2 regions of the Ancylobacter polymorphus genome follow, and region 2 is predicted to be linked to the other one. Evidence: predicted binding sites of a transcription regulator. Region 2 holds the regulator's gene; the other holds the start of a gene.
What was found. Region 2 encodes PhoB, which activates phosphate uptake and scavenging genes when phosphate is short. Its sites were predicted from a motif close to TGTCATNNANCTGTCAT; they were not measured.
Positions count from the first base shown of each region.

Region 1 (8,895 bases), 1.0 Mb from region 2:
TGCCGCGCCGGCCCCCGTGGCCGCGCGTCCCGCCGCCGCAACGACAGCTGCGGCGCCGACACAGACGCCGAATTCCTGACGCCGATCCTTCGGAAAACGCGTGGCGCGGCGAACCGCGCGCCACCTCAGGCGTGGCCAGCCTCAGCGGACAGCATGCCCGGATCGATGCCGATCTTGCGCAAGGCGAGATCATATTTCGCGCCAGCCTCGGCCTCGAACACCAGCGCCGGATCGGCCGGGCAATGCAGCCAGCCATTCTGCTGGATCTCGTTCTCCAGCTGTCCCGGCGCCCATCCGGCATAGCCGAGCGCCAGCATGGCGAAGGCCGGCCCGCTGCCGGCCGCCATCGCCCGCAAAATGTCGAGCGTGGCCGTCAGGCAGATGCCATCGTCGATCGGCAGGGTGGAATCCTGAATGAAGAAATCGGCGCTGTGCAGCACGAAGCCGCGTCCGGTTTCCACCGGCCCGCCGCGCAGCACCTTCACACCGCCGGCGCTCTGCGGCAGGTGAATGCGCTCATCCTTCGGAATGACATCGAGCTGCACCAGCAGATCGGGAAAGTTCACATGGGCCGCCGGCTGGTTGACGACGATGCCCATCGCCCCTTCCGGGGAATGGGCGCACAGATAGATCACCGACCGCGCGAAGCGCTCGTCGCGCATGCCGGGCATGGCGACCAGCATCTGTCCGTCGAGGAAGGTCCCGCCATCGAGGGGGTCGGGCTTCCGGGGGCGCTCGCGTCCGATCCACATAGAGGGAAGCCTAATCCCCGCCGGGGCATTTTCAAGCCCACCCGTTCACCGCTCAGCGACGGCGGGTACGGCCTCACACGAAAGTGCGCCTCGCACGACTTCCCCACGGGGAGCGGAGAGGCTATCGCCAAGACCATGCTGTCTCGTCTGTGTTCCCTCGCTCTGTGCTCGCTTGCGCTCGTGCCCGTCGCGGTGCCGGCGCATGCCGGCGACATGTCCTCCTGGTCGGCCCCGGAAGGCACGGCGGCGCGACTTATCGCGGGCGGAACGCAGGGCGACGCGCTGCTGGGCGGCGTCGAAATCCGCCTGCCGCCCGGCCTCAAGACCTATTGGCGCTATCCCGGCGACAGCGGCGTGCCGCCGCATTTCGACTGGACCGGCTCGCAGAATGTCGAGGCGGTGGAGGTGCTGTGGCCGGCCCCGGCGCGGTTCGACGATGGCGGCTCCTACTCCATCGGCTACAAGCATGATGTGGTGCTGCCGCTGCGGATCACGCCGAAGGACCGCGCGCAGCCGGTCGAGCTGAAGCTCAATCTTGATTTCGCCGTGTGCGGCAAGATCTGCCAGCCGGCCAATGCCGCGCTCGATCTCGCTTTGCCGCCCGGCGGCGCGGGCACGCCTTCCGCCGCGCTGGCCCAGGCCCTCGCCCGCGTGCCGCGCCCAGCTCCCCTCGGCGAAAAGGGCGAGCCCGGCATCGCCACCGCTGAGCTTGAGCGTAGCGCGGAGACGCCCGCCATCCGCATCGTCGCCGATGTCGGCAATGCCGCCACCGCCGATCTCTTCGTCGAAGGGCCGAACGAGGACTGGGCGCTGCCGCTGCCGGTGCGTGAGACCAGCCCGGATGGGCGCACCGTCTTCACGCTCCCGGTCGATGGCGTGCCGAAGGGCGCGGATGTCGCCACCGCCAAGCTTCGCTTCACGCTTGTGGATGGCGACCGGGCGATCCAGGTGGACGCGCCGCTTTCCGCACACTGAACCGGCTTCCCGCCTCGCGGGAAATCGCTATGGTACCGACCGACCGAACCGGCCCCTACGGCAGCCGGTTCGGCGCGGCGCTTCGGCGGGTCCGTTCCCACCCCTTCCCGCCCTATGAAAGGACGTTTCCATGACGATCAAGGTTGGCGATCAGCTCCCCAGCGTTACCTTCCGGGTGGCCACCGAGGACGGCCCGGTGCCGAAGAGCACCGACGAGATCTTCAAGAACAAGAAGGTCGTGCTGTTCGCCGTTCCCGGCGCCTTCACGCCCACCTGCCACAAGAACCACCTGCCGAGCTTCATCGCCCGCGCGGAAGAGATTCTCGCCAAGGGCGTCAGCACCATCGCCGTCACTGCCGTGAACGATCCCTTCGTCATGGCGGCGTGGGAGAAGGCCTCCAATGCCGGCGGCAAGATCGTGTTCCTGTCGGATGGCAATGCCGAATTCGCCAAGGCCATCGGCCTCGACTTCGACGCGGCGGCGGCGGGCCTCGGCGTGCGCTCCAAGCGCTATTCCATGCTGGTCGATGACGGCGAGGTCATGATCCTCAATGTCGAGGACGTGCCGAGCAAGGCCGACAAGACCAACGCCGACGTGCTGCTCACCCAGTTCTGAGCCGTTGAAGACGGGATTCCGGCCGGGCACGCCCGCGCCGGAATTTCCCGCGAGGGTCGAGACCACCGCCGGTCAGGCGATGATGTCGGGGCAGATCTGGTCCTCGATATAGCCGATGCGGTCGCGCAGCTGCAGCTTGCGCTTCTTGAACCGCGCCAGCTGGAGCTGGTCGCTGCCCGGCATGTCCTGCAGCGCCTGGATCGCGACATCCAGATCACGGTGTTCCTGCCGCAAGCGCTCCAGAACAGCCAGGAGCTCGCGTTCCTCTTCCGCCGTCATTTGTGTCAAACGCCCGACCCGAACCCGACTCATCCCCGGCACGGCCGAGGTCGGGCACGAGTATCGCCGCCCCTGCGGCCCGCCGCAACCGCCGGCTCCCGACACTGTGAGCGACCGCGCTGCGGTGCAGCACATCCTTTCGTCGACAGCCCCTCGCTCTCGTGACAGACTGATGACGTTCGCATCGGAAGACAGGAGATACTGTCCATGACCATGCAGTCGCATGTTGCCGAGTTGGAACGTCGCCATCAGGCACTTGAAAAGCAGTTGCGGGAAGAGACGACCCGCCCCGCGACCGACGCTACCCGCATCGCCGATCTCAAGCGGCGCAAGCTGCTCCTCAAGGACGAAATCGCCCGCTGCAAGAGCGGTACAGTACATTAAGGCCCTCACCCCACTCGCGTGACACAGCACAGCACGGACGACCGCCGCTCCAGGCCGCGTGTCTGAGAACGGTGATCGCTGTATCTGCGGTCCATGCCTGCCATGTCGCCTCGGCGCCGGGGCGTCGTCCCGGCGCATCCCTTTACTTGACATGACGACGCGGTCGCCGGCTTTACCGCTGGCGAACTGCTTGCGTGCCCGCGCGGACGCGACCAGCGCGGGCACGCGCGCGTTAGGCCCTCGACGAAGGGCGTAAGCATTTCAGCGTCTTGCCAGACGGGCGCGAAAGGCGAAATCTCGCAGCAACAAAAACCTGCTCGACAGGAATCTGCTCTGGGAGACGCCCGCATGTCCGCTGCCGCCAGCCGCTACCCGTCCGTCCATGGCCGCTCCATCGCTGATCCCGAGGGCTTCTGGCGCGAGGCCGCCCGTGCCATCGACTGGATAGAGGAAGGCGCGCGCGTCTTCGATCCCGCGCTCGGCATTTACGGCCGCTGGTTCCCCGGCTGGACCACCAATGTCTGCCATAATGCGGTCGACCGTCACGCGGAAGGCGGGCGCGGCGACCAGGCGGCGATTTTCTATGACAGCCCGGTGGCCGGCGCGCAGCGCCGCGTGACCTATGCCGAGTTGAAGGACGAGGTGAGCCTGCTCGCCGGCGTGCTGCGCGAACTCGGGGTCGGCAAGGGAGACCGCGTCGTCATCTACATGCCGATGATCCCGGAGGCCGTATTCGCCATGCTGGCCTGCGCCCGCATCGGCGCGGTGCATTCCGTGGTGTTCGGCGGCTTTGCTGCCGCCGAACTCGCCAGCCGGATCGAGGACGCCCAGCCCAAGGTCGTGCTGTCCGCCTCCTGCGGCATCGAGCCTTCACGGATCGTCAACTACAAGCCGCTGCTGGACCTTGCCCTGACCATGGCGAAGCACCGGCCGGAAACCTGCCTCATCTTCCAGCGGCCGCAGGTCGAGGCCAAGCTGGTCGCCGGCCGCGATCATGACTGGGCGACGCGCTGCGCGCAGGCGCGCACCGCCGGCACGCGGGCGGAGTGCGTGCCTGTCGAGGCGACCGACCCGCTCTACATCCTCTACACCTCGGGCACGACCGGCAAGCCGAAGGGCGTGGTGCGCGACAGCGGCGGCTACATGGTGGCGCTGCGCTGGTCGATGGAAGGGCTCTATGATGTGCGGCCGGGCGAGGTCTATTGGTCGGCCTCGGATATCGGCTGGGTGGTCGGCCATTCCTACATCATCTATGCCCCCCTGCTCACCGGCTGCACCACGGTGCTTTATGAGGGCAAGCCGGTCGGCACGCCGGACGCCGGCGCGTTCTGGCGGGTGATCGAACAGTACAAGGTCGCAGCGCTGTTCACCGCGCCCACCGCCCTGCGTGCGATCAAGAAGGAAGACCCGGAAGGCCGGCTGATGGGCGCCTATGACCGCTCCAGCCTACGGACCCTGTTCCTCGCGGGCGAACGCGCCGACCCCGATACGGTGGAATGGGCCAAGGCCCGGCTCGGCGTTCCCGTGGTCGACCACTGGTGGCAGACGGAGACGGGCTGGGCGATCGCCGGCAATCCGGTCGGCCTCGGCGCCCTGCCGATCCGCGTCGGCTCCACCGGCGTGCCGATGCCGGGCTATCAGGTGGATATTCTCGATGAAGGCGGCCACCCGGTCGGGCCCGACCGCATGGGCTCCATCGCCATCAAGCTGCCGCTGCCGCCCGGCTGCCTGCCGACGCTGTGGCGGCAGGATGAGCGCTTCCGCGAGAGCTATCTCGTCGACTTCCCCGGCTATTACAAGACGGCGGATGCCGGCTTCACCGATGCCAATGGCCAACTCTTCATCATGGGCCGCACCGACGACATCATCAATGTCGCCGGCCACCGCCTCTCCACCGGCGGCATGGAGGAAGTGCTGGCCGCCCATCCCGATGTCGCGGAATGCGCCGTCATCGGCATTCATGACGAGCTGAAGGGCGAGGTGCCTTGCGGCTTCGTGGTGCTGAAGGCGGGCGTGGCGCGCTCGCCGGCCGATATCGAGGCCGAGATCGTGGCGCTGGTGCGCGAGCGTATCGGCCCGGTGGCGGCGTTCCGCCTCGCCATCACCGTCAACCGGTTGCCGAAGACACGCTCGGGCAAGATCCTGCGCGGCACGATGAAGAAGATCGCCGACGCCGAGCCGTGGAACATGCCCGCCACTATCGACGATCCCGCCGCGCTGGACGAAATCGCCGCCGCGCTCGGCGCGCGAGGCCTCGCCAAGGTGACGGCCGCCTGAGTCCCAACGACGCATGAAAAAGCCCGGGGCGGCGGCGCCCCGGGCTTTTCTCGTTCAGGCGGCTACCCGCAAAGGCGGCTCACTCCTCGTCGTCGGCCTCGCTCTTGCGCGAGCCGCCGAGCTTGGCGAACACGGTTTCGAGGTCGATCGCCTCCTCGCGCGGCTTGCGGGCGGGCACGAAGGGCTCCGGCCCGTCGCCGATCGACAGGTCGACCGGCAGCAGCGTCGTCTCGTCGCCGACCGGCGCCACCGAGGCGGGACGGTCCTTGGAGGAGCGCTGCACCTCGATGTCGAGGTCGATCTGCGAGCACAGGCCGAGCGTCACCGGGTCCATCGGCGTCAGATGTGCCGCGTTCCAGTGGGTGCGCTCCTTGATCGACTCGATGGTCGTCTTGGTCGTGCCCACCAGACGCATGATCTGGCTGTCCTTCAGCTCCGGATGGTTGCGCAGCAGCCAGAGAATGGCGTTCGGGCGGTCCTGGCGCTTCGACACCGGGGTGTAGCGCGGGCCGCGGCGGCGCTTGGGCTCGGGGAGGCGCACCTTGGACTCGAGCAGCTTCAGCCGGTGATGCGGGTTCTTCTCCGCGCGCTCGATTTCCTCGCGGGCGAGCTGGCCCGTGGTGATCGGATCGCTGCCCTTGATGCCCTGCGCCACCTCGCCATCGGCGATGCCCTTCACTTCCAGCACGTGCAGCTTACAAAAGTCCGCGATCTGGTCGAAGGTCAGGGCGGTATTCTCGACCAGCCACACGGCGGTGGCCTTCGGCATCAGGGGGGCGTTCGCCATGGGACGCAGCTCCATCCAGTGAGGCGCCGGGCGGGCGGTGAAACCGAGCCGGCGTGCAGATTTCGGGTCTTCGGCCGCGCAAAAGTCTCCCCGCGCCCACCACCCGGAGGGGCGGAGCCTCGGACCGTCTCGCGATGACCGGGATGGCGTGAATATAAGCCCGCGCGCGCCGTCCTGCAAATCCAAAGACGCAGCGCATGGGGTGGCGGTTGCATTCCCCCGCTGCTAGCGTCCGCGCCCCCCACAAATAAGGATGACGCGATGAAGCCTGTTCGACTTCTCACCGCCGCCACCCTCCTCCTCACCGCCGTCACCGGCGCCTTCGCGCAGGAAGCCGCGCGCGAAATGCCGGGCACGGACGACGTGTCCCGCATCAGCGGCGGCACTTACACCGTCGATCCCGACCACACCCAGATCGTCTGGACGGTCGACCACATGGGCATCACGCCGCTCGCCGGCATGTTCGGCGCTTCCGCCGGCACGCTGGTGCTCGATCCCAGCAAGCCGGACGAGGCGAAGCTGGAAGTCACCATCCCGATGGCGGGGCTGCGCGTCACCTCGGAAGAGTTCGCCACCCATCTCGCCAGCCCGGACCTCTTCGACACGGCGAAATTCCCCACCGCGACCTTCAAATCCTCGAAGATCACGGTCGAGGGCAGCGACGCCACCATCGAGGGCGAGCTGACGCTGCACGGCGTGACCAAGCCGGTCACCATGGATGTCAGCTTCTTCGGTGCCGGCATCAACCCGATGACCAAGGTGGAGAATATCGGTTTCACCGGCACCACCGAGATCAAGCGCAGCGATTTCGGCCTCGGCTATGGCGTGCCGGCCATCTCCGACGAGGTGGCGCTCGATATCGTCGCCGCCTTCATCAAGCAGCCCTGACCGGGCCGCGCTTGACAGCGCGGGCCTCGGCACCCATGACGGTGGCGAGGCCCCGCTGGACCCTGCGATGACCGCCGAAAAACCTGTTCTCCGCGTCCTACTCTGTGCCCCGCGCGGTTTCTGCGCCGGGGTGGTGCGCGCCATCGACGCGGTGGAGCGGGCGCTGGAGATGTACGGCCCGCCGGTCTATGTGCGCCACGAGATCGTGCACAACAAATATGTGGTGGAAGGGCTCAAGGCGAAGGGCGCGGTCTTTGTCGAGGAGCTCGACGAAGTGCCCGCCGGCACCGCCGCCCCGGTCATTTTCTCCGCCCATGGCGTCGCCCGCTCGGTGCCCGAGGATGCCGCCCGGCGCAACTTCTTCGCCATCGACGCGACTTGCCCGCTGGTGACCAAGGTGCACCGCGAGGCCACCGTCCATTACAAGCGCGGCCGCGAGGTCGTGCTCATCGGCCATGCCGGCCACCCCGAGGTGATCGGCACCATGGGCCAGCTGCCCGAGGGCGCGGTGTCGCTGGTGGAGACCGCCGAGCAGGCGCGGCTGTTTCAGCCCCGCGACCCCGGCAATCTCGCCTTCACCACCCAGACCACGCTCTCCATCGACGACACCGCCGAGATCGTCGCCATATTGCGCGAGCGCTTCCCCGCCATGGTGGCGCCGCACAAGGAAGACATCTGCTACGCCACCACCAACCGGCAGGAAGCGGTCAAGCGCGTCGCGCCCGAGGTGGACGCGATGATCGTCGTCGGCGCCCCCAACTCGTCCAACTCCCAGCGCCTGAGAGAGGCCGCCGAGCGCGCCGGCTGCCGCCACGCGGCACTGGTGCAGCGGGCGAGCGAGATCGACTGGGAGCGCTTCGGCGCCATCACCTCGCTCGGCGTCAGCGCCGGCGCCTCCGCCCCGGAAGTGCTGGTCGAGGAAATCCTCGACGCCTTCGCCGAACGCTACACGCTGGCGGTGGAGACGGTGCACAACGCCCATGAGGACGTATTCTTCCCGCTGCCCCGGCAGCTCCGCTCCGATGCTGCCGAATAGGCTCGACCCGTCCCATGGCCGTTTACACCGACGTTTCCCCGGAAGAGCTCGAAGCCTTCCTCGCCACCTATGACATCGGCCGCCTGCGGGCCTTCAAGGGCATCGCCGAAGGGGTGGAGAATTCCAACTATCTGCTGCAGACCGAAGCGGGCAGCTTCATCCTCACGCTTTATGAGAAGCGGGTGAACCCGGCGGACCTGCCCTTCTTCGTCGGGCTGATGGAGCATCTGGCGACGCGCGGCATCGACTGCCCGCAGCCGGTGCGCAACCGCGAGGGCGTGGCGCTCGGCCGGCTGGCGGGACGGCCGGCGCTGATCGCCACATTCCTCGTCGGCACCTCGGTGCGCCGTCCCGGCGTCGCCCATTGCGCCGCGCTCGGCGCCGCCTTGGCCGGGCTGCACAAGGCCGGCGCCGACTTCACCGCCTTCCACCGCGCCAATGCGCTCTCGGTCGCCGGCTGGCGTCCGCTCTACGAGCAGGCGGGCGAGCGGGCGGACACCGTGGCGCCGGGGCTCTCCGCCCTCATCGCCGATGAACTCGCCGTGCTGGAAGCGCGCTGGCCGACCGGCCTGCCCGGCGGCGTCATCCATGCCGATCTGTTCCCGGACAATGTGTTCTTCACCGACGGGCGGCTGTCGGGGCTGATCGACTTCTATTTCGGCTGCAACGACCTTCTCGCCTATGACGTCGCCATCTGCCTCAACGCCTGGTGCTTCGAGCCGGACGGCGCCTTCAACCAGACCAAGGGTCGCGCCCTGCTCGCCGCCTATCAGGCCGAGCGGCCGCTCGGGTCTGACGAGATCGCCGCCTTGCCGCTGCTGGCGCGCGGCGCCGCGCTGCGCTTCCTGCTTACCCGCCTGGTCGACTGGCTGAACGTGCCGCCCGGCGCGCTGGTGCGCCC
Region 1 covers NZ_CP083239.1:2,030,552-2,039,446, reverse strand. The annotation lists gene K9D25_RS09550 (EAL domain-containing protein) at 1-79, shown strand, start outside; gene K9D25_RS09545 (YqgE/AlgH family protein) at 126-752, opposite strand; gene K9D25_RS09540 (protein-disulfide reductase DsbD domain-containing protein) at 888-1,727, shown strand; gene K9D25_RS09535 (peroxiredoxin) at 1,858-2,343, shown strand; gene K9D25_RS09530 (YdcH family protein) at 2,416-2,622, opposite strand; gene K9D25_RS09525 (YdcH family protein) at 2,830-3,006, shown strand; gene K9D25_RS09520 (propionyl-CoA synthetase) at 3,355-5,283, shown strand; gene K9D25_RS09515 (DUF1013 domain-containing protein) at 5,363-6,070, opposite strand; gene K9D25_RS09510 (YceI family protein) at 6,332-6,958, shown strand; gene ispH (4-hydroxy-3-methylbut-2-enyl diphosphate reductase) at 7,026-7,994, shown strand; gene K9D25_RS09500 (homoserine kinase) at 8,009-8,895, shown strand, end outside.
Region 1: K9D25_RS09525 (YdcH family protein) is a predicted target of PhoB. The motif match lies at 2,784-2,800, and genes of this name have one in related genera.

Region 2 (8,895 bases):
GCCTTCCGGCTGCGGCAAGTCCACGCTGCTGCGCATCTTCAACCGCATGTATCAGCTCTATCCCGGCCAGCGCGCGGAAGGGAAGATCCTGTTCGACGGCGCCGACCTGCTGAGCAAGGACCTCGATTCCACCGTCGTGCGCTCGCGCATCGGCATGGTGTTCCAGAAGCCGACGCCGTTCCCGATGTCGATCTATGACAACATCGCCTTCGGCGTGAAGCTGCATGAGCGCCTGTCGAAGGCGCAGATGGACGAGCGCGTCGAATGGTGCCTGCGCAAGGCGGCGATCTGGGAAGAGACCAAGGACCGCCTGCACACCTCGGCGCTCGGCATGTCGGGCGGCCAGCAGCAGCGCCTGTGCATCGCCCGCACCATCGCCGTGCGGCCGGAAGTGATCCTGCTCGACGAGCCCACCTCGGCGCTCGACCCGATCTCGACCTCGAAGATCGAGGACCTGATCGACGAGCTGAAGCAGGAATTCACCATCGTCATCGTGACGCACAACATGCAGCAGGCGGCGCGCTGCGCCGACATCACCTCCTTCTTCTATCTCGGCGAGCTCATCGAGGTCGCCGCTTCGAACGAGATCTTCACCAACCCGCGCGAAGCCCGCACCCGCGACTACATCACCGGCCGCTTCGGCTGAGCCCGCGACGAGAGAGGCCTGCCCCATGACCGAACATATCGTCTCGTCATTCGACACCGACCTGAAGGAACTCGGCCGCCGCGTGGTCGAAATGGGCGGACAGTCGGAGCGTCTGGTCGCCGATTCCGTGCAGGCGCTGGTCAAGCGCGACACCGAGCTGGCGCAGAAGGTGATCGTGCTCGACGGGCCGGTCGACCTCTTGCAGCGGGAGATCGAGGAAAAGGCGGTGCTCATCATCGCCCGTCGCCAGCCGCTCGCCGGCGATCTGCGCGAAATCGTCGCCGCCATGCGCATCGCCAACGACCTGGAGCGCATCGGCGACCTCGCCAAGAACACCGCCAAGCGCGTGCTCGCCCTCACCGGCGAATTCCACCCGCAGAAGCTGGTGCGCGGCGTGGAGCACATGTCCACCATCGTGCTCGAACAGCTGAAAGTGGTGCTCGACGCCTATGCCACGCGCGACGAGACGCGGGCGCTGGAAGTCTGGCAGCGCGATGGCGAGGTCGATGTGCTCTACACCTCGCTGTTCCGCGAGCTCCTCACCTATATGATGGAGGACCCGCGCAACATCTCGCTGTGCACGCATCTGCTGTTCTGCGCCAAGAACATCGAGCGTATCGGCGACCACGCGACGAACATCGCGGAAACCATCCATTATCTTGTCACCGGCCAGCTGCTCACCGAGGAGCGGCCGAAGCAGGATACCAGCAGCCTGACCAGCGTCGCGTTCCCGGCCTGACGCCGGCGACCCGCGAACGCTCGGGGACGACATCATGCCCACCAACATACTGATCGTGGAGGATGAGGAGCCCCTCACCCTCCTGCTCCGCTACAATCTCGAATCCGAAGGCTATTCGGTCGATAATGTCGGGCGGGGCGACGAGGCGGAGACAAGGCTGCGCGAAAGCGTGCCGGATCTCCTGATCCTCGACTGGATGCTGCCCGGTCTCTCCGGCATTGAGCTGTGCCGGCGCCTGCGCGCCCGGCCGGAAACCGAGCGCATGCCGATCCTCATGCTCACCGCCCGAGGCGAAGAGACCGAGCGCGTGCGCGGCCTCGCCACCGGCGCGGACGACTATGTGGTGAAGCCGTTTTCGGTGCCGGAGCTGGTGGCGCGGGTGCGCGCGCTGCTGCGCCGGGCCAAGCCCGAGCACATCTCCACCCTGTTGCGCGCCGGCGACATCGAGCTCGACCGCGAGACCAAGCGCGTTCACCGCGCCGGGCGCGAGCTGCATCTCGGCCCCACCGAGTTCCGGCTGCTGGAATTCCTCATGCAGTCGCCGGGCCGCGTCTATTCGCGCGAGCAGCTGCTCGACGGCGTGTGGGGGCAGGATGTCTATATCGACGAGCGCACGGTCGATGTGCATGTCGGCCGCCTGCGCAAGGCGCTGAACCGCCCGCGCCAGCCCGACCCGATCCGCACCGTCCGCGGCTCCGGCTATTCCTTCAACGAGATGTTCGCCCGCGCGCACTGAGCGCGCGCGCGAACGGCCCCGTTGACGCCGCCCCTCCTTGGCGCGGGCAGCGCGTCAACCCGCCGCTGGGGCGGGCGTCCGGTAGCGACTCTCGATCTCCAGCAGCCGCTGCTTGCGCCACAGCCCACCGCCATAGCCGGTGAGGGCGCCGTCGGTGCCGATGACGCGGTGGCAGGGAATGATCAGCGCCAGCTGGTTGGCGCCATTGGCCCGCGCCACGGCGCGGATCGCCGTCGGCGCGCCGATGCGGCGGGCGATGTCGGCATAGCTCGCCGTCGCCCCGGCCGGTATGCGCCGCAGCTCCGCCCAGACGGCGCGGGTGAAGGCGCTGCCGTCGAGCGCGACAGGCGTGGTGAATTCCGCCGAGCGGCCGGCGAAATAGGCGGTGAGTTCGCGGCGGATGCTCTCCGTCGGCGCATAGCTGCCGATCCCCAGCTCCCCCTTCACCCCCTTGCGCAGCCGGGCGATCTCCGCCGGCAGGCCGCGCCGCTCGACGAATTCGAGCAGATGCAGATGGGTGGTGCTGGAAATCGCGATCATGTCGCCGAGGGGCGTGCCGATCCAGTCGGCGAGCAGCCGCCCCTCGCCAGCGATCTCGCCCGGCGCGCAGCCGATTAGCCGGGCGAAGGCAGCACGGAAGGCGCTGGCTGACTGGAAGCCGGCCTCCTGCTGCGCGGCGATCACCGACCCGCCAAGCGCCAGCGTCTCGAAGCCCTCGCGCAGCCGCCGGTGGCGCGCCATGTCGAGGAACGTCATGCCGAAATGCCGCTTGAAGGCGCGGCGGACGGTGGAGAGGTCATAGCCGAGGCGCGTAATGTCCTCCTCGCCGAAGCGATAGGCCGGGCGCGCGTCCAGCGCGGCGAGCAGAGCGGCGATCATCGGATCGGCTTGCGCGGCCGGCTGCAGCGGATGGCAGCGCTTGCAGGGACGGAAGCCGGCTTCGATGCAGGCGCCGATGGTCGGGCGAAAGCTGCAATTTTCGATCAGCGGCTTGCGCGCCGGACAGGTGAGCCGGCAAAATATGCCCGTAGTGGCGACGCAGACATAGGCGCGCCCTTCATAGCGCGCGTCACGCGCGAGCAGCGCCTCATACAGCGTCGCCGCATCCGGCAAGGTGAGGTCGAACAGATCGTGGGTCGCATCGGTCAGCATGGGCCGACGCTAGCATCGCGCCGCCTCCCGCGCCGCCGGAAATCGGGCGTTTATTCGTCGCCCGTCCCGCTGCCGCCCTCCGGCCGGTTATGGCCCTTTTTCGGCCAGTTGTGCGAGAGCACGAAGTCGGAAATGCGCGGGGCGATTTCGGCGCGGAAGCGCGAGCCGTTGAACACGCCGTAATGGCCGACGGTCGGCTGGAGGTAATGCGCCTTCATATCGTCCGGCAGGCCGGAACATAGCGTCTGCGCCGCGCGGGTCTGGCCGATGCCGGAAATGTCGTCATTCTCTCCCTCGACGGTGAGCAGGGCGACATTGCGGATCTTCGACGGGTCGACCCGGGCGCCGCGATGGGTCATCCGCCCGCGCGGCAGCGCGTGGTCGATGAACACGGTCTGCAGCGTCTGCAGGTAATATTCCGCCGGCAGGTCCATGACCGAGAGATACTCGTCATAGAATTCGCGGTGCTTGGCGGCGGAATCGCCGTCGCCCTTGACGAGATGGCCGAACATGTCGGCATGCGCCTTCAGATGGCGCTCCAGATTCATCGCCATGAAGCCGTGCAATTGCAGGAAGCCGGGATAGACCTGCCGCATCACCCCGGCATTGGGCCAGGGCACGGTGGTGATGACATTGCGCTGGAACCAGTCAATGCCGCGCTCCTCGGCGAAATGGTTCACCGCCGTCGGGCTCTCGCGCGTGTCGATCGGCCCGCCCATCAGCACCATGGAGGCGGGCACATCAGGGTCGCCCAGCTCTTCCATCCGCGCGACGGCGGCGAGCACCGGCACCGCCGGCTGGCAGACGGCGAGCGCATGCACCCCGCCGCCGAGATGGTGGAAGATGTCGATGACATAGTCGATATAGTCGTCGAGGCTGAACGGCCCCTCCGACACCGGCACGTTGCGCGCATCGACCCAGTCGGTGATGTAGACATCGTGATTGGTCAGCAGCGTCTGCACCGTGCCGCGCAGCAGCGTCGCGTAATGGCCGGACAGCGGCGCGACGATCACCATGCGCGGCTGCGGCCGGCGCGGCTTGTGCGCGAAGTCGCGGCGGAAATGCAGCAGCTTGCAGAAGGGCCGCTCCCACACCGTCTCGATGGTGACGGGAACGCTGACGCCGCCAACATTGACCTCGTCAATGCCCCATTCCGGTTTGCCATAGCGCCGCGTCGTGCGCTCGAACATTTCCAGCGAGGCCGACATGGTCTTGCCGAAGCCGGTATGGCTGAGCGGGTTGGCCGGGTTGCGGTAGAACAGCCGCCCCGCGTCCGCCATGATGCGCAGCGGGTCGAGCGCGGCGTGGCCGAGTTCGAACATCCAGTACATAGGCCGCGTCAGCGCCGAAGCGGCTTCCAGCGTCACCTCGGGCGAGGCCACCGCTTCCGTCGCATCAGGCACATCGCCGAAAACGCCGATTGCCATGCTGTCCTCCGTCGTCCGCGCCTGTTTGGTACCGTCCCCGTGATCGGTCCCGGCCGGCCTTTCTTGTGCATTGCAGCATAAATAGGCTCTTTCACGCCCGCGTCAACGCGGCTCCACTCTCGCATGACAGCTTCACGAAAGGTTATAGAAAGCCGCGTCCCTCCGCGAAGGGGGCGCGAAGGGGCCTTTTCATGTCGCTTTCCCTCGACCATCCCATCGGCGAACGGTTTTTCGGCCTGCGGCTGGATACGCTGATCCGCCTGCGCTGGCTGGCGATTTCCGGCCAGACGGTCGCCATCGTCGTGGTGCAGTGGCTGCTCGGCTTCTCGCTGCCGATCGGCGCCAGCCTCGCCGTGGTGGCGCTGTCCGCCTGGCTCAACCTGGCGCTGAGGCTGCGCAATCCCGGCGCCCGGCGCCTGTCGGATGTGGAGGCGGCCTGGCTGCTCGCCTATGACATTCTGCAACTCGCCGCCCTGCTGTTCCTCACGGGCGGGCTGTCCAATCCCTTCGCGCTGCTGTTTCTCGCCCCGGTGCTGATTTCGGCGACGGCGCTTTCGCCGCGCACCACCATCCTGCTCGGCGTGCTGGCGGCGGTCTGCGCCGGGCTGGTCGGTTTCTGGCACATGCCGCTGCCCTGGGCGCCGAACGGCGCGCTCGGCGAGGTGCCGGAATTGCCGACGCTCTATCTCGTCGGCATCTGGCTGGGGCTCGCCATCGCCATCGCCTTCATGGGCGTGCATGCCTGGCGGGTGGCGGAGGAAACGCGCGAACTCTCCGAGGCGCTGGCGGCGACCGAGCTGGTGCTGGCCCGCGAGCAGCATCTCTCCGCGCTCGACGGGCTGGCGGCGGCGGCGGCGCATGAGCTCGGCACGCCGCTCGCCACCATCACCGTGGTGGCGAAGGAACTGGCACGTTCGCTGCCGCCCGACAGTCCGCTGAGCGAGGACATCAAGCTGGTGAGCGAGCAGGCCGAACGCTGCCGCGCCATTCTGCGCCGGCTGACCACGCTCGATTCCGGCGAGGCGCCGTTCGACCGCATGCCGATCTCGCACCTGCTGGAAGACGTGGTGGCGCCGCACCGCAATTTCGGCATCACCATCGCCGTCACCCTGCCCAATGGCGCGCCGGGCGAGCCGATCATCGCCCGCAATCCCGGCCTGCTCTACGGCCTCGGCAACATTGTCGAGAACGCCGTCGATTTCGCCGAAAGCCGCGTCAACATCGTCGCCAGCTGGAGCGAGGACGAGGTGACGATCTCCGTCACCGATGACGGGCCGGGCTTTCCCATCGAATTGCTGGACAGCATCGGCGCGCCCTATGTCACCAGCCGCGGCCGCAACCGCTGGAGGCGCGGCACGGAAAGCGAGGGCGAGGACCAGAACGGCCTCGGCCTCGGCGTGTTCATCGCCAAGACGCTGCTGGAGCGCACCGGCGCCGCGCTCACCTTCGTCAACCGGCCGCCGCCGGCGCATGGCGCCTCCGTCGGCGTGCGCTGGCCGCGCGGGTTGATCGACATATCAGGCGATCGTGAAGTCGAGGGCGAGACCGGGGTACCCGCCCGCCCGTAGAAGGGGTTGCGACATTTTGATCTCGCTGCCCATGGGGTATAAGCTCGATCAAAAGTCGAATTGGCGACGCAGCGCCGCGTGGGTTCGCCCGTGCGTGACGGGGCCGCAGCCGGCACAATGGAAAGCGTTGAGATGCTCGATACCGCCATGGAACCGCAGGACCGCACGCTGCTCATCGTCGATGACGACCGGCCGTTTCTGCAGCGCCTCGCGCGGGCGATGGAAACCCGCGGCTTCATGGTGACCACGGCGGAGACCGTGGCCGACGGCCTCGCCAGCGTCGAAGGCAGCGCGCCCGCCTATGCGGTGGTCGACATGCGCCTCGGCGACGGCAACGGGCTGGATGTGATTTCCGCTTTGAAGCGCCGGCGGCCGGAAGCGCGCGGCATCATTCTCACCGGCTATGGCAACATCGCCACCGCCGTGAACGCGGTGAAGATCGGCGCCGTTGACTATCTCGCCAAGCCGGCCGACGCCGACGATATCTGCGCCGCCCTCAACGCCCAGGGCGACTACAAGCCCCAGCTGCCGGAAAACCCCATGTCGGCGGATCGGGTGCGCTGGGAACACATTCAGCGCGTCTATGAGCTGTGCGGCCGCAATGTCTCGGAAACCGCCCGGCGCCTGTCCATGCACCGCCGCACCCTCCAGCGCATCCTCGCCAAACGCGCGCCGCGCTGATAGGTATCTCTCAACGGCACGTTGAGGGGCGGCAATGGCGGACGAGTGGTTCTCGGAGGAAGTCTGCGAGAAGCTGGGTAACTATGTCTACCGGCTGATCGATCCGCGCAACGGCGAGACCTTTTATGTCGGCAAGGGGCGTGGCAATCGCGTCTTTCAGCATGCGCGGGACCTCGATGGTGTTGCGGAAGATGAATCCCAACTCCTCGGGAACAAGCTCGAAAGAATTCGGGCGATCCGCAATGCGGGCCTGAGCGTGATCCATGTCATCCATCGGCATGAAATACCGAAAGAGGCGGTGTTCGAGGTTGAAGCGGCGCTGATCGACGCCTTTCCCGGATTGACCAACGTCCAGGGCGGGCATGCCAGCAGCGACCGGGGGCCGATGAGCCATATCGAGCTTATCGACAAATATAATCTACCGGTATTGGCGGAAGACCCTCCGCACCGTCTCGTTGTTATCAACATCAACAAGCTCGAAGACAGGAGCGACCGGCGCGCCATCTATGATCTGGTTCGTTACTGCTGGCGCCTGTCGAAGAGCCGCGCCGAGAGCGCCGAGTATGTGCTGGCTGTCGTGCGGGGCGTCGTGGTTGGCGTGTTCCGTCCGTTGGAGTGGCGGGCGGCGACGCGGGAGAACTTCCCCGATATCGCTTATGCCGACGGCAGCGAAGCCCATCGTTTCGGCTTCATCGGCGAGGAAGCACCGGCTGAGATCTGGGACTTTTATGTCGGTCAGCGGGGGAAGCGTATCGTGCAGAAGGACCTGCGGCACAGCCAGAACCCCATCCGCTATTGGCGCTGCTGACCTCTTGTAAGCAAAACCACGCTAGGCCGGGGGAGGGGGGGCTTCTAGGTTCGGGCTAACGCAACGTCAGCGAGCGCCCCCGACCGATGAACGATGCCACGTCCCGCCCGTCCGCCCCGCCCGCCGCCGAGTGGCATGCGCTTTCCCATGAGGAGGTGGCCGGCCGGCTCGGCGTCACCCGCGCCGGGCTGACGCCGGAAGAGGCGCAGGCCCGGCTCAAGGCGCATGGGCCGAACGCGCTGCCCGAACCGCCCGGCCGCCCGCCTCTGCTGCGCTTTCTCGCCCAGTTCAACAATGCGCTGATCTATTTCCTGCTCGCCGGTGCGGCGGCGGCGCTGGCGCTCGGCCATTATGTCGATGCCGGCGTCATCGTCGCGGTGGTGCTGGTCAATGCGCTGGTCGGCTTCATCCAGGAAGGCAAGGCGGAACAGGCGCTGCGGGCCATCCGCAACATGATCTCGCCCCACGCCCATGTGGTGCGCGCCAGCCGCCGCCAGAGCGTGCAGGCGCGCGACCTCGTTCCCGGCGATCTCGTGCTGCTGGAAGCCGGCGACCGGGTGCCGGCGGACACACGGCTCATCCGCGCCCGCGGCATGCGGGTGGATGAAGCGATCCTCACCGGCGAATCCGTCGCCGCGCTGAAGAACGAGGCGGCCGCGCCGGTGGAAGCGGCGCTGGGAGACCGGCACTCCATGGCGTTTTCCGGCACCACCGTGGCTGCCGGGCAGGGGGCCGGCATCGTCGTCTCCACCGGCCCGCACACGGAAATCGGCCGCATCGGCCGCCTCATCGCCGAGGTGGAGCCACTGGCGACCCCGCTGCTGCGGCAGGTGGACGCCTTCGCCCGCCGCTTCACCACGGTGGCGGTGGTCAGCGCGGCGGCGCTGTTCCTGTTCGCCGTGGCGGTGCGGGACTATGGCTGGAGCGAGGCGCTGATCGCCGTGGTGGCGCTGGCGGTGGGTGTGGTGCCGGAAGGTCTGCCGGCGGTCATCACCATAACGCTGGCCATCGGGGTGCGGCGCATGGCGCGCCAGCACGCGGTGATCCGCCAATTGCCGGCGGTGGAAACGCTGGGGGCGACCTCGGTGATCTGCTCCGACAAGACCGGCACGCTCACCCGCAACGAGATGACCGCCTG
Region 2 covers NZ_CP083239.1:987,469-996,363, reverse strand. The annotation lists gene pstB (phosphate ABC transporter ATP-binding protein PstB) at 1-646, shown strand, start outside; gene phoU (phosphate signaling complex protein PhoU) at 672-1,385, shown strand; gene phoB (phosphate regulon transcriptional regulator PhoB) at 1,420-2,121, shown strand; gene K9D25_RS04630 (bifunctional transcriptional activator/DNA repair enzyme AdaA) at 2,176-3,273, opposite strand; gene K9D25_RS04625 (polyhydroxyalkanoate depolymerase) at 3,324-4,700, opposite strand; gene K9D25_RS04620 (ActS/PrrB/RegB family redox-sensitive histidine kinase) at 4,892-6,268, shown strand; gene K9D25_RS04615 (ActR/PrrA/RegA family redox response regulator transcription factor) at 6,386-6,949, shown strand; gene K9D25_RS04610 (LEM-3-like GIY-YIG domain-containing protein) at 6,984-7,757, shown strand; gene K9D25_RS04605 (HAD-IC family P-type ATPase) at 7,844-8,895, shown strand, end outside.